Regions from separate parts of the Streptomyces sp. CG4 genome, predicted to be linked through region 2. Evidence: riboswitches for the same ligand, from Rfam matches in the RefSeq annotation. Region 2 holds a riboswitch; the other holds the start of a gene.
What was found. A riboswitch is a leader RNA that binds a small molecule or an ion and turns the genes downstream of it on or off. The one in region 2 is predicted to bind glycine.
Positions count from the first base shown of each region.

Region 1: it holds a riboswitch for glycine, as region 2 does, so the genes downstream of both, gcvT (glycine cleavage system aminomethyltransferase GcvT) here and gcvP (aminomethyl-transferring glycine dehydrogenase) in region 2, are expected to answer to the same signal.

Region 1 covers NZ_CP163525.1:3,069,525-3,076,636, forward strand. Annotated here, with positions in the region: gene AB5L52_RS13810 (enhanced serine sensitivity protein SseB) at 1-744, opposite strand, end outside; gene AB5L52_RS13815 (AAA family ATPase) at 858-1,532, opposite strand; glycine riboswitch at 1,713-1,810, shown strand; gene gcvT (glycine cleavage system aminomethyltransferase GcvT) at 1,967-3,085, shown strand; gene gcvH (glycine cleavage system protein GcvH) at 3,206-3,583, shown strand; gene glyA (serine hydroxymethyltransferase) at 3,598-4,866, shown strand; gene AB5L52_RS13835 (L-serine ammonia-lyase) at 4,963-6,330, shown strand; gene AB5L52_RS13840 (hypothetical protein) at 6,573-7,112, shown strand, end outside.
Region 2 covers NZ_CP163525.1:7,897,772-7,904,883, reverse strand. Annotated here, with positions in the region: gene AB5L52_RS36130 (transposase) at 1-36, shown strand, start outside; gene gcvP (aminomethyl-transferring glycine dehydrogenase) at 125-3,010, opposite strand; glycine riboswitch at 3,187-3,281, opposite strand; gene AB5L52_RS36120 (PRC-barrel domain-containing protein) at 3,401-3,775, shown strand; gene AB5L52_RS36115 (DNA polymerase IV) at 3,948-5,660, opposite strand; gene AB5L52_RS36110 (MerR family transcriptional regulator) at 5,787-6,431, opposite strand; gene AB5L52_RS36105 (bifunctional nuclease family protein) at 6,659-7,112, opposite strand, start outside.

The sequences.
Region 1 (7,112 bases), 4.8 Mb from region 2:
GGCCACCGGGTCGTCGGTCACGTCCAGGAGGACCAGGTTGACCGGCCACGTGACCGGGACTTTCCCGAGGGCTCTGCCCAGGGCCTGCAGGGGGAGGTCACGGAGGTCGCCCTCCCACCGGGAGAGTTCGACGCCGATGAACATGACCGGGTCGTCCGTCTCGATGGCGGCCAGGCAGCGGCGGGCGGTGAGAACCACGCCGGTCTCGGCGAACTCGGCGGACGCGGCGGAGAGGAAGTCGACCGGGTCGTCCTGCCAGTCGGGCTCGAAGAGGCGGACCCGGCCGCCGGAGGCGGGGCCGTCGAGCGGGGTGCGGCCGGACCGGCACAGCTCGGCCACCGCCTCGGGCCGCAGCGGGATGCCGACCATCGCGTCGGGGTTCACCGCGATGCCGACCTGCGCGGGCAGACCGCGGGCGAACTCCACGGCGGGGGCGATGGTGTACGACATGTGGGAGCCGACCGCCCGGCGCAGCTGTTCCTCGGAGCTGAACACCGGGACGTACACCTGGCCGTCGATGTCGAGCGTGGGCAGGTCGAGCGGGCCGCTGCCCGGGCCGCCGCCGCTGGGCAGCGGGACCCAGAGCAGGCTTCGGCCCAGGACCTCGATGATCCGGCCCGCCGCCGTGGGTATGCCGAGGGAGGCCGAGAGCACCTCCTCCAGCTCGTTGCCGGGCCAGCCGCTGTGCGGCTGGGAGTGCGCCTGTGCCGGGAAGTCCGCGGGAATGTCCGCCGGGAAGTCCATCTGCCTACCGCCTGCTGGGAACCACTGCTGTGACCATGAAGGCTAGCGGGTGGCTGTGACAAGACCGCATCGCGCGCATCAGGACCGCGCCTCGTGGGCACGGCCTTCGGGGCTCAGCCCGTGAACGCGATCCGCTGCAGGGTGTCCGCCGCCGGCCGGTCCAGCAGTACCGCCGAGCCGCAGCCCGCGGGCAGCTCGCCCCGGCCGACCGCGCGGAGCAGCCGGGCGGTCGTACGGCGGTGGCGGCCGAAGGCGTAGCGGGAGACGCCCCGGCCGCGCTCGCGCTGGCCCTCGCGGGCGGTCACGGGGGTGACGTCGAGCAGCAGCAGGTGCAGGGTGCCGCCGCGGCGGCGGGCCGCGCGGGCGAGCCAGGCGCGCACCCAGGGCTGGGTGCCGCAGTCGTGGACGACCACGCCCTCCCCGCCGCGCAGGGCGCCGCGCAGGGCGGCGTAGTGCGCGAGGCGGACCAGGGGGCGGTAGACCGCGTAGGGGAAGAAGAGGGGCAGGCGGGCCGCGAAGCGGTCGCGGGTGTCCTGGGAGTCGATGCGGCGGCCGGGGACCGCGCGCCGCATCAGGGTGGACTTGCCGCCACCGGGCAGGCCGGTGATCACCACCAGGTCCCGCGGGCCGAAGAGCAGGGCGCGCGGGCTGCGGCCGGCCCGGTCGCGCAGGTCGCGGACGACCGGGGCCGGGCGCCCGGCGCAGCGTTCGCGCGCCGGGGCGGTGGGCTGCTTGGGCACCGCGATGCCGGTGGTGGCGGCGCTGGCGTACGCCGGGGTGCTGTTCACCGTGATCGTCCTCCCCTGTCGGCTCGGTAATCCCCATGCCCGGTTAATGTAAAGGGAAGGTAATGTACGACTGTCGGCGGTTCCGTGTGCGTACTGCCACAGGTCGGTTACAAAAGCCAGGCTCTGGCTGGCGGGGGTACGGCGTGCAATGATGTGGCCGCCAACTGCATACCGGCCGCTTGAATCCGCGCGGGAGAGTCCCCAGCAGCCTTCGCTGGGGCGCCGAAGGAGCAAGTCCCTCCCTTGAATCTCTCAGGCCCCGTTACCGCGCGGGCGAGGCACATCTGAAAAGCGGGCCGCTGTGTCAGTGGCTCCACCCAAGGTGCAAGCCGTGATCGTCCCCGTGGCGGTCCTGGCGAACCTCTCAGGTTCCGATGACAGATGGGGAGGAACGTTCCTCGCCCGTCCTGTTTGTCCTGGGAGACGACCGTCCGATGAGCAGCACTGAACTCCGACACACCGCGCTCGATGCCGTGCATCGCTCGCTCGGTGCGACGATGACCGACTTCGCCGGCTGGGACATGCCCCTGCGCTACGGCTCCGAGCGCGACGAGCATGTCGCGGTGCGGACGAAGGCGGGTCTGTTCGACCTCTCCCACATGGGCGAGATCACCGTCACCGGCGCCGAGGCCGCCGCCCTTCTGAACTTCGCCCTGGTCGGCAACATCGCCTCCGTCGGCGTCGGCCGCGCCCGCTACACCATGATCTGCCAGGCCGACGGCGGCATCCTGGACGACCTGATCGTCTACCGCCTCGCCGAGACCGAGTACATGATCGTGGCCAACGCCTCCAACGCCCAGGTGGTGCTGGACGCCCTCGTCGAGCGTTCCGCCGGCTTCGACGCCGAGGTGCGCGACGACCGGGACGCGTACGCGCTGCTCGCCGTCCAGGGCCCGGAGTCGCCCGGCATCCTGAAGGCCCTCACCGACGCCGACCTCGACGGCCTGAAGTACTACGCCGGTCTGCCCGGCACGGTCGCCGGCGTCCCTGCGCTGATCGCCCGCACCGGCTACACCGGCGAGGACGGCTTCGAGCTGTTCGTGAAGCCCGAGCACGCCGTGGAGCTGTGGCGGGCGCTGACCGAGGCCGGCGAGGGCGTCGGCCTGGTCCCGTGCGGCCTGTCCTGCCGGGACACCCTGCGCCTGGAGGCGGGCATGCCGCTGTACGGGCACGAGCTGACCACCTCGCTCACCCCCTTCGACGCCGGGCTCGGCCGGGTGGTGAAGTTCGAGAAGGAGGGCGACTTCGTGGGCCGCGAGGCGCTCACCGAGGCCGCCGCCAAGGCTCGGCAGAACCCGCCGCGGGTGCTCGTCGGGCTGATCGCCGAGGGCCGCCGGGTCCCGCGCGCCGGCTACGCCGTCGTCGCGGGCGGCGCGGTGATCGGCGAGGTCACCTCCGGCGCCCCCTCCCCCACCCTGGGCAAGCCGATCGCCATGGCCTACGTCGACGCGGCGCACGCGGCGCCGGGCACCGCGGGCGTCGGCGTGGACATCCGGGGCAGCCACGAGCCCTACGAGGTCGTGGCGCTGCCGTTCTACAAGCGCCAGAAGTGACACCGTCGTAGCCCCGAGCCGTACCCCAGGACGTGACGTCGGGCACATCACCGCTGCTCGCGTGCGTTTCCAGCGGTCCCCCTTCATCAGCACACACGCGCGTACAGGAGAATTCAGGCCATGAGCAACCCCCAGCAGCTGCGCTACAGCAAGGAGCACGAGTGGCTGTCGGCCGCCGCGGACGGCGTGTCGACGGTCGGCATCACGGAGCACGCGGCCAACGCGCTCGGCGATGTCGTCTTCGTCCAGCTCCCCGAGGCCGGCTCCACCGTGACCGCGGGCGAGACCTGCGGCGAACTGGAATCGACCAAGTCGGTCTCCGACCTGTACTCGCCGGTCACCGGTGAGGTCACCGAGGTCAACGAGGACGTCGTCAACGACCCGTCGCTGGTGAACTCCGCCCCCTTCGAGGGCGGCTGGCTGTTCAAGGTACGCGTCGCGGAGGAGCCGGCCGAGCTGCTCTCCGCCGACGAGTACACCGCCTTTTCCGCCGGCTGAGGAGTCGTAGCCGTATGACTGTCCTGAACACGTCCCTGCACGAGCTGGACCCGGAGATCGCCGCCGCGGTCGACGCCGAGCTGCATCGCCAGCAGTCCACGCTGGAGATGATCGCCTCCGAGAACTTCGCGCCCGTCGCGGTCATGGAGGCCCAGGGCTCGGTCCTCACCAACAAGTACGCCGAGGGCTACCCGGGCCGCCGCTACTACGGCGGCTGCGAGCACGTCGACGTCGCCGAGCAGATCGCCATCGACCGGGTCAAGGAGCTGTTCGGCGCCGAGTACGCCAACGTCCAGCCGCACTCCGGGGCCTCCGCCAACCAGGCGGCCCTGTTCGCGCTGGCCCAGCCCGGGGACACCATCCTCGGCCTGGACCTCGCGCACGGCGGCCACCTGACCCACGGGATGCGGCTGAACTTCTCCGGCAAGCAGTTCAACGTGGTCGCCTACCACGTGGACGCCGAGACCGGCCTGGTCGACATGGCCGAGCTGGAGCGGCTCGCCAAGGAGCACCGTCCGAAGGTGATCATCGCGGGCTGGTCGGCGTACCCCCGTGAGCTGGACTTCGCCGAGTTCCGCCGGATCGCCGACGAGGTCGAGGCGTACCTGTGGGTCGACATGGCGCACTTCGCGGGCCTGGTCGCGGCCGGCCTGCACGCCAACCCGGTGCCGTTCGCGGACGTGGTCACCTCCACGACCCACAAGACGCTCGGCGGCCCGCGCGGCGGCATCATCCTCGCCCGCAACAAGGACTTCGCGAAGAAGCTGAACTCGGCGGTCTTCCCGGGCTTCCAGGGCGGCCCCCTGGAGCACGTGATCGCGGCGAAGGCGGTGTCCTTCAAGGTCGCGGCCTCGGAGGGCTTCAAGGAGCGCCAGCGTCGTACGGTGGAGGGTGCCCGCATCCTCGCCGAGCGGCTGACGGCGCCGGACGCCCGCGAGGCCGGGGTGAACGTGCTGTCCGGCGGCACGGACGTGCACCTGATCCTGGTCGACCTGCGCGCGTCCGAGCTGGACGGCCAGCAGGCCGAGGACCGCCTCCACGAGGTCGGCATCACGGTCAACCGCAACGCGGTCCCGAACGACCCGCGCCCCCCGATGGTCACCTCGGGCCTGCGGATCGGCACGCCCGCCCTCGCGACCCGCGGCTTCACGGCCGAGGACTTCGCCGAGGTCGCGGACGTGATCGCCGAGGCGCTGAAGCCGTCCTACGACGCGGAGGCCCTCAAGGCGCGCGTGAAGGCGCTCGCCGACAAGCACCCGCTGTACCCGGGCCTGAACAAGTAGGTCCGGCCAAGTAAGTCCCCGGTGGGGCACCCGACGCAGAGCGCCGGAAGGTGCCGGAAGGTGCCCCACCACCCCCCTGTTTCCTGAGGAGTGACCGTGGCCATCTCGGTCTTCGACCTGTTCTCGATCGGCATCGGCCCGTCCAGCTCCCACACGGTCGGCCCGATGCGCGCGGCACGGATGTTCGCCCGTCGGCTGCGCAACGAAGGCCTGCTGGAAAGGACCGCCTCCGTCCGCACGGAGCTGTACGGCTCCCTGGGCGCCACCGGGCACGGCCACGGCACCCCGAAGGCCGTCCTGCTGGGCCTGGCCGGCGACTCGCCGCGCACGGTGGACGTGGAGACGGCGGACGCGCGCGTCGAGGCGATCAAGGCCGAGGGCCGGATCAGCCTGCTCGGCGAGCACGAGATCCCCTTCGACTTCGACAAGGACCTCGTGCTGCACCGCCGCAAGGCGCTGCCGTACCACGCCAACGGCATGACGGTCTGGGCGTACGACGGTTCCGGAGCGGAGCTGTTCTCGAAGACCTACTACTCGGTCGGCGGCGGCTTCGTGGTGGACGAGGACGCGGTCGGCGCGGACCGGATCAAGCTGGACGACACGGTCCTGAAGTACCCCTTCCGCACCGGCGACGAGCTGCTCCGCCTCACCCGCGAGACGGGCCTGTCGATCTCCTCGCTGATGCTGGAGAACGAGCGGGCCTGGCGCACCGAGGACGAGATCCGCGCGGGCCTGCTGGAGATATGGCGGGTCATGCGCGAGTGCGTCCGGCGCGGCCTGTCCCGCGAGGGCATCCTGCCCGGCGGTCTGAAGGTCCGCCGCCGCGCGGCCGTCTCCGCCCGCCAGCTGCGCGCCGAGGGCGACCCGCTGGCCCACGCCATGGAGTGGATCACGCTCTACGCGATGGCGGTGAACGAGGAGAACGCGGCCGGTGGCCGGGTCGTCACGGCCCCCACGAACGGCGCGGCCGGCATCATCCCGTCGGTCCTGCACTACTACATCAACTTCGTGCCGGGCGCCGACGAGGACGGCGTGGTCCGCTTCCTCCTCGCGGCGGGCGCGATCGGCATGCTCTTCAAGGAGAACGCCTCCATCTCCGGCGCCGAGGTCGGCTGCCAGGGCGAGGTCGGCTCCGCCTGCTCCATGGCCGCGGGCGCGCTGGCCGAGGTGCTCGGCGGCTCCCCGGAGCAGGTCGAGAACGCGGCCGAGATCGGCATGGAACACAACCTCGGCCTGACCTGCGACCCGGTCGGCGGCCTGGTCCAGATCCCGTGCATCGAGCGCAACGGCATGGCCGCGGTGAAGGCGGTCACCGCCGCCAAGATGGCCATGCGCGGCGACGGCTCCCACAAGGTGTCCCTGGACAAGGTCATCAAGACCATGAAGGACACCGGCGCGGACATGTCCGTGAAGTACAAGGAGACGGCCCGGGGCGGACTTGCGGTGAACATCATCGAGTGCTGAGGGAACAGGCCCTGACCAGCGCGTTCGTTTCTTTCAGCGCTGTCGGGGCCTTCCCTTCTTACGCGGCGGAAAGTCCCTGGAGACTCCCTGAGGCAGACGTGAAAGTCCCTGGGAAGTCCCCATGGAAGGGGCTCTTGACCTGTGGGTTCGCGGTATGTGATCAACGCCGGATACACCACTCGCCCACCACTGGGCGTATTAAATCGATCCCCTGGGTCCACCTGAGGGGTACCATTCGATACATGGACGCTGCGGAAAACTCGCGCCTGGAACAGCGGCTGGCCGGCCTCTCCCCCACATTCACGACGGCGCAAGCACGTCAGGCCCTGCTCTCCCCTCGCGATCTGGCGCACTTGGTCACGGAAGCGGAGATAGACGAACTGTCCCGTGGGGTGTATCGGCGGGCAGACGCCCCGGAGACCGCGCACGCGGATCTGCTGGCCGTGTGCGCACGGGCCCCTCGCGCCGTCGTGTGCGGTGAATCCGCCCTGGCCCTGCATGAGCTGATCGACGACATCCCCGCAGCCGTACACATCGCCGTGCCGCGCGGTACACGCCGCCCGACGATTTCCTACCCGCCGACCGTGGTGGCGCAGTACGCCGCGAAGACCTTCGACCTCGGTATCGAACGGTTCGAAGCAGCCCCGGGAGAGACCATCCCCATGTACAACGCAGCCCGCAGCGTCGTCGACGCGATGCGCCACCGCAGCCGCCTCGGCGAGACCCTCGCCCTCTCCGCGCTTGGCCGCTACCTGCGCCGGAGCGGACGCGGCGGGGTCGGC
Region 2 (7,112 bases):
CCCCGGCCGAGGTCTTGGCGGTCCGCCAGAGACTGAGCAGACCGCCAAGAACCCCGACAGAGTCAGCGTCCGGAAACCGGACGGGGCCCTGAAGGTCACCGCTCGCTCAGTTCGCTCAGTTCGCTCAGTCTTCGTATGCGTCCATCGGCGGGCAGGAGCACACCAGGTTGCGGTCGCCGAAGGCCTGGTCGATACGGCGCACCGGCGGCCAGTACTTGTCGGCGACCGAGACACCGGCCGGGAAGACGGCCTCCTCGCGGCTGTAGGCGTGCGCCCACTCGCCGCCGAGCGCGGCCGCGGTGTGCGGGGCGTTCCGCAGCGGGTTGTCCTCCGCCGGCCAGGCGCCGGAGCCGACCTTCTCGATCTCCGTGCGAATGGCGATCATCGCATCGCAGAAACGGTCCAGCTCGGTGATGTCCTCCGACTCGGTCGGCTCGATCATCAGCGTGCCGGCCACCGGGAAGGACATGGTCGGCGCGTGGAAGCCGTAGTCGATCAGGCGCTTGGCCACGTCGTCCACGCTCACGCCGGTCGCCTTGGTCAGCGGGCGCAGGTCGATGATGCACTCGTGCGCGACCAGGTTGCCGGGACCGGTGTAGAGCACCGGGTAGTGCGGCTCCAGGCGCTTGGCGATGTAGTTCGCCGAGAGCACGGCCACCTGCGTGGCGCGCTTGAGGCCCTCACCGCCCATCAGCCGGACGTACGCCCAGGAGATCGGCAGAATGCCCGCGGAGCCCCAAGGCGCGGCCGAGATCGGTCCGACGCCGGTCTCCGGGCCCGCGGCGGGCTGCATCGGGTGGTTCGGCAGGTACGGCGCCAGGTGCGCGCGCACGCCGACCGGGCCGACGCCCGGACCGCCGCCGCCGTGCGGAATGCAGAACGTCTTGTGCAGGTTCAGGTGCGAGACGTCACCGCCGAAGTGACCCGGCTTGGCGAGACCGACCAGGGCGTTGAGGTTGGCGCCGTCGACGTACACCTGGCCGCCCGCCTCGTGGACCTGGGCGCAGATGTCGGCGACGTGCTCCTCGAAGACGCCGTGCGTCGACGGGTAGGTGATCATCAGCACCGCCAGCTCGTCGCGGTACTGCTCGATCTTGGCACGGAGGTCCTCGACGTCGATCTCGCCGTCCTCGGCGGTCTTGACGACGACGACCTTCATGCCGGCCATCACGGCGCTGGCCGCGTTGGTGCCGTGCGCGGAGGACGGGATGAGGCACACGGTGCGCTGCTCGTCGCCGTTCGCCCGGTGGTAGCCGCGTACGGCCAGCAGACCGGCCAGCTCGCCCTGGGAGCCGGCGTTCGGCTGCAGGGAGACCTTGTCGTAGCCGGTGACCTCGGCGAGACGTTCCTCCAGCTCACGGATGAGCGTGAGGTAGCCCTGCGCCTGCTCGGCCGGGGCGAAGGGGTGCAGCTGGCCGAACTCGGGCCAGGTGACCGGCTCCATCTCCGTGGTCGCGTTGAGCTTCATCGTGCAGGAGCCCAGCGGGATCATGCCGCGGTCGAGCGCGTAGTCGCGGTCGGCCAGCTTGCGCAGGTAGCGCAGCATCGCGGTCTCGGAGCGGTGCTGCTGGAAGACCGGGTGGGTGAGGTAGACGTCGGTGCGCAGCAGCGCCTCGGGGAGGGTGTCCTCGGCACTCGCGTCCAGCGCCCCGATGTCGCCTTTGACGCCGAAGGCGGACCAGACGGTGGCCAGCTGGGCCCGCGTGGTGGTCTCGTCGCAGGCCAGGGAGACGTGGTCGGCGTCGACCAGGTGGAGGTTGACCCCGTTCTGCCGTGCGGCGGCGACCACCTCGGCGGCCTTTCCGGGGACGCGCGCGGTAACGGTGTCGAAGAAGGAGCCGTGGACGATCTCGACGCCGCCGGCCTTGAGCCCCTCGGCGAGGATGGTGGCGTACCGATGGGTCCGCCGGGCGATGGTCTTGAGCCCCTCCGCCCCGTGGTAGACGGCGTACATTCCGGCCATCACGGCGAGCAGCACCTGCGCGGTGCAGATGTTGCTGGTCGCCTTCTCCCGGCGGATGTGCTGCTCACGGGTCTGCAGTGCGAGCCGGTAGGCCTTGTGCCCGTCGGCGTCGACGGAGACGCCCACGAGCCGGCCCGGCAGGCTGCGCGCGAACTTCTCCTGTACGGCCATGTAGCCGGCGTGCGGACCGCCGAAGCCCATCGGCACACCGAAGCGCTGGGTGGTGCCGACGGCGATGTCCGCGCCCAGCTCGCCCGGCGAGGTCAGCAGGGTCAGCGCGAGCAGGTCGGCGGCGACGGTGACCAGGGCGCCCAGCTCATGCGCCTGGTCGATGACCGGCTTGATGTCCCGTACGGCACCGGAGGCGCCCGGGTACTGGATCAGCACGCCGTTGATCTCGCGCGCGGCGATGTCGGCCGGGATGCCCTCGCTGAGGTCGGCGACGACGACCTCGACACCGGTCGGCTCGGCGCGGGTCTGGATCACGGCGACGGTCTGCGGCAAGGCGTCCGCGTCGACCAGGAAGAGGCCCTTCTTGTTCTTGCCCATGCGCCGGGACAGCGCCATCGCCTCGGCGGCGGCCGTTCCCTCGTCGAGCAGGGAGGCGCCGGAGGTGGGCAGACCGGTGAGGTCGGCGACCACGGTCTGGAAGTTCAGCAGGGCCTCGAGCCGCCCCTGGGAGATCTCCGGCTGGTACGGCGTGTAGGCCGTGTACCAGGCCGGGTTCTCCATGACGTTGCGCAGGATGACGGGCGGCGTGAACGTCCCGTAGTACCCGAGCCCTATCATCGAGCCGAGGACCTGGTTGCGCTCGGCGAGCGAGCGCAACTCGGCGAGCACCTCGGCCTCGGTACGGGCGCCCGGCAGGTCGAGGGCGTCGGCGTTCTTGATCACATCCGGGACCGCCGCGGCGGTCAGCTCGTCCAGCGAGCCGTAACCGACCTGCGCGAGCATCTTGGCCCGCGCCTCCTGGTCGGGCCCGATGTGACGCTGCTCGAAGGGGATGCCCGCTTCGAGCTCCGAGAGCGGAATGCGATGGGCGGTCATTGCGGAGGCCTCCTGGTCTGACGCGACCTTCGAGGGGCACCACGGCGCGGGTACCCCGACGGCCTCCCCCTCTGTCATCTCAACCTGAGAGCTTCACCGGGCACCCGAAAGGGTCCCGGCTTTCACCGTCGGTGAGGGCGGGAGCCGTCGACACCCGCCCTGCTTTCCAGAGTGACCTCGTCCGTGCGGTACGTGAGCCTGAGAGATTCCGGGGAGGAGTTGCTCCTTCGGCGCCTCCGAGGTGGTCGGAGGACTCTCCCGCACGGGGTCAGCAGCCGCTGTCAGCCTACCAGCGGGGTCAACGCCCGAGCCCTCGAGTGGCCGCCTCCTTGAATGTGCTCTTTTGTAGTGCTTACGAATGAGTTGCGAACCAGTGGAGGGAGAAGGACCGTGCAGACCGACATCGATCCTCGCAACCTGATCGGCCGCAAGGCGTTCGACCGCACTGGCACCAAGATCGGCACCATCGACGAGATCTATCTCGACGACGCGACCGGCGTACCCGAGTGGGCGGCCATACGCACCGGCCTGTTCAGCCGGGACGCGTTCGTCCCCCTGGAGCCGAGCGAACTGCTCAAGGACGGCACCCTCCACGTCCCCTTCGACCGCGCCCTGATCAAGGACGCCCCCGACTTCGGCGTGGGCCGCCACCTCTCCCCCGAACAGGAACTCCAGCTCTACCACCACTACGGCCTGGATGCGGCGCCACCCCCTTCCCTCCAAGACCACGACTTCGGCAAATTGGCAGGCTCGGAGGAGACGTGAGCTTGGTGCGGGCTTTTGGCCCGGGGCTTGAGCTTCGTCCGGGGCTCGGGCTTCGTCCGGGGCTCGGGCTTCCGCTGAGGCCAGCACTTCGCCCGACGCCCGAGCCGCGACCAGGGCCCCAGCTCCGTCCAAAGCCCGCATTTCATCCGACACCCGAGCCTCGGCCGGGGGCTCAAGCTTCGTCCGAGGCCTGCACTTCGTCCAAGACCCCAGCTTCTGCTGAGGCATGCACTTCGACCGGGGCCCGAGCTCCCTCCGCGGCTCGCACTTCGACCGACGCCCCAGCTTCCGCTGAGGCCGGCACATCGACCGGGGACTGGGCCGCGACCGGGGCCCTGGCTTTGCCCGAGGCCCGAGCATGTGCCAGGACCCGAGGCTCGACCGAGGCCTGTGCTTCGAGCGGGGCCGGCACCTCGTCCGAGGTCTGCTCCTGGTTCTCACGGTCCCCCCGCTCACCTCCGCCCCCACTCCCACCCCCGCCCTCTCCCGGGGTCCGGGGCGGAGCCCCGTGTCGGTCGCTGTTGGACTGACCGAGACGGGTGGGCGGGTGGGCAAGGTCCGCCACCAACGGCAACGGATCAGCCGACTCCAGCGCAGGATCACCCACAAAAAACGTCCGCACCCGCCCCGGAGGGGACTGCGGAGTCTCGAACCGCACCGTCACCCGCCCCAGCCCACTCCCCTGCACCCACCCATGCCCGTACTCGGTATGCCGCACATCCTGCCCGGCCCGCCAGTGCCGCTCGACCGGCTCCGCCCGCTCCTCGACGGCCTCAACGGCGCCCTTCTCCGGCTCCTCCGCCGGAGGCAACGGCACCGCCTGCGCGAACAGATCCTCCTGCGTGTAGTCCGCGAGCCCGGAGACCCCCACACCCAGCAGCCGTACCCCACCCGTGGTGTCCACGGAATCCAGCAGCCGTGCGGCCGCCTCCCGTACCACCGCCGGATCGTCCGTGGGCCCTCTGAGCGTCTCGGACCGGGTCAGGGTCGAGAAGTCGTACCGACGCACCTTCAGCACGATCGTCCGCCCCGACAGCCCCGCCCCGCGCAACCGCCCCACACACCGGTCGGCGAGGCGCTGCACCTCCAGCCCGATCCGCAGCCGGTCATGGATGTCCACGTCATAGGTGTCCTCGACCGACACCGACTTCGCCTCGCGCTCGGCCACCACGGGCCGCTCGTCGTGGGCCAGCGCCATGGCGTACAGCCCGTGCCCGTGCGCCTTGCCGAGCAGCCGTACCAGCTCGTCCTCGCCCGCCTCGGCCAGCTCCTCGACCGTGGTGATCCCGGCTCTGCGCAGATGGTCCCCGGTGGCCGGCCCGACCCCGGGCAGGGTCCGCACCGGCATCGGCCCCAGCAGCGCCCGCTCGGAGCCCGGCTCGATGATTCGCAGACCGTCCGGCTTGGCCTGCTCGGAGGCGATCTTGGCGAGCATCTTGGAGGCGGCGAGCCCCACCGAGCCGGTGAGCCCGGTGACCGCCCGGATGTCCGCGCGCAGCTTGATCCCGGCCAGTCGCGCCGACTCCTCGTCCCAGGCCGTCCCGCCGACCTCCAGGTCCACGAAGGCCTCGTCCAGGCTGAGCGGCTCCACCAGCGGCGACAGCTCCCGCAGCATCGCCATCACCTGCTCGCTGATCGCCCGGTACAGGGTGAAGCGCGGCACCAGATACGCAGCATTCGGTGCCAGCCGGCGCGCCTGGGCCATGGGCATCGCCGAGTGGACCCCGAAGGTCCGTGCCTCGTACGACGCGGTGGCCACCACCCCGCGCGGTCCGAGGCCGCCCACCACGACCGCCTTCCCGCGCAGGCTCGGCTTGGATGCCTGCTCCACCGAGGCGTAGAAGGCATCCATGTCGAGATGCAGGATCGTGGGCGCGTTTCTCACATCTCCGATGCTGCACCACGGCACTGACAATGCCCCGACCGTGCCGGCCTCCGTGTCACACGGCCGTAGCGATGTCGGACCACGGTACGGACCGCAGTACGGCTGTCGGACGGCCGTACCCCGGCGTCAGACCGCCCGGTTGCGGCGCCGCGCCAGCTCGTCCGCGGGATTGTGCCCGACGAGGGTCTCACCGGTGTCGATGCGCTCGCCGTGCAGCTGGGAGAGCGCGCTTTCCACGTCCCGCCACACCACGCCGACGGCGATCCCGAAGATGCCCTGACCGCCCTGGAGCAGGGCGTGCACCTCGTCCGGCGAGGTGCACTCATAGACCGTCGCACCATCGCTCATCAGCGTCATCCGCTCCAGGTCACGGAAACCGCGTTCCCGAAGGTGCTGCACGGCCGAGCGGATGTTCTGGAGCGACACGCCCGTGTCCAGGAACCGCTTGACGATCTTCAGGACGACGACGTCCCGGAAGCTGTACAGACGCTGCGTGCCCGACCCGTACGCGGGCCGTACGCTCGGCTCGACGAGGCCGGTACGGGCCCAGTAGTCGAGCTGTCGATAGGTGATGCCGGCGGCCGCGCAGGCCGTGGGCCCGCGATAGCCGATCTGTTCCGACGCCATGGACGCCGCCCCTCCGCCGTTCGGCACCATCGTCGGCCGTTGCGGAGCGTGATCCACCGCGCTGCTGTGAACCGGGTACGGACCGCTCTCCCCGAAACCGCGCACGGGAGCACCCCCAGCCGTACCGTCGCCGCTGGTTCTCACGCCGACCTCCGTCCTTGACCTGCCTTCACGACGGTAGGCAGTCACCAGGGGTGCGTCAACGATCGCCACACTCGGCACGCCGAGTGATAATCACCCTAGGAGTGGTTTCCCGTGTCCCACCGCGGGGAAAGGCTAGCCGAATGCTCTCGCGGGAGACCGCAGGACGCCCTCAATGGCCGCTGGCAATTGCCTGGGCGCGAGGCGTCGACGGGCACCGGCGCACGCGCTCACTGGCTGCTCGTGCCGAAGTCCTCGGGCGAGATCTGGTCGAGGAACTCGCGGAACTTCTCCACCTCGTCCTCCTGCTCGTCCGGAATGGCGATGCCGGCGTCGTCCAGCACCGTGTCACTGCCGTAGATCGGCGTTCCGGTGCGCAGGGCCAGCGCTATGGCATCGGAGGGACGGGCACTGACCTCGACGCCGCTGGCGAAAACCAGCTCCGCGTAGAAGACGCCTTCGCGCAGATCCGTGATGCGTACCTCGGTCAGCTCCTGGCCGACGGCCTCCAGCACGTCCTTGAACAGGTCGTGGGTCAGCGGCCTGGCCGGGGCCATGCCCTGCTGGGCGAACGCGATCGCCGTCGCCTCCCCCGGCCCGATCCAGATGGGGAGGTAACGGTCGCCTCCCACTTCGCGCAGGAGCACGATCGGTTGGTTGGAGGGCATTTCGACCCGGACACCT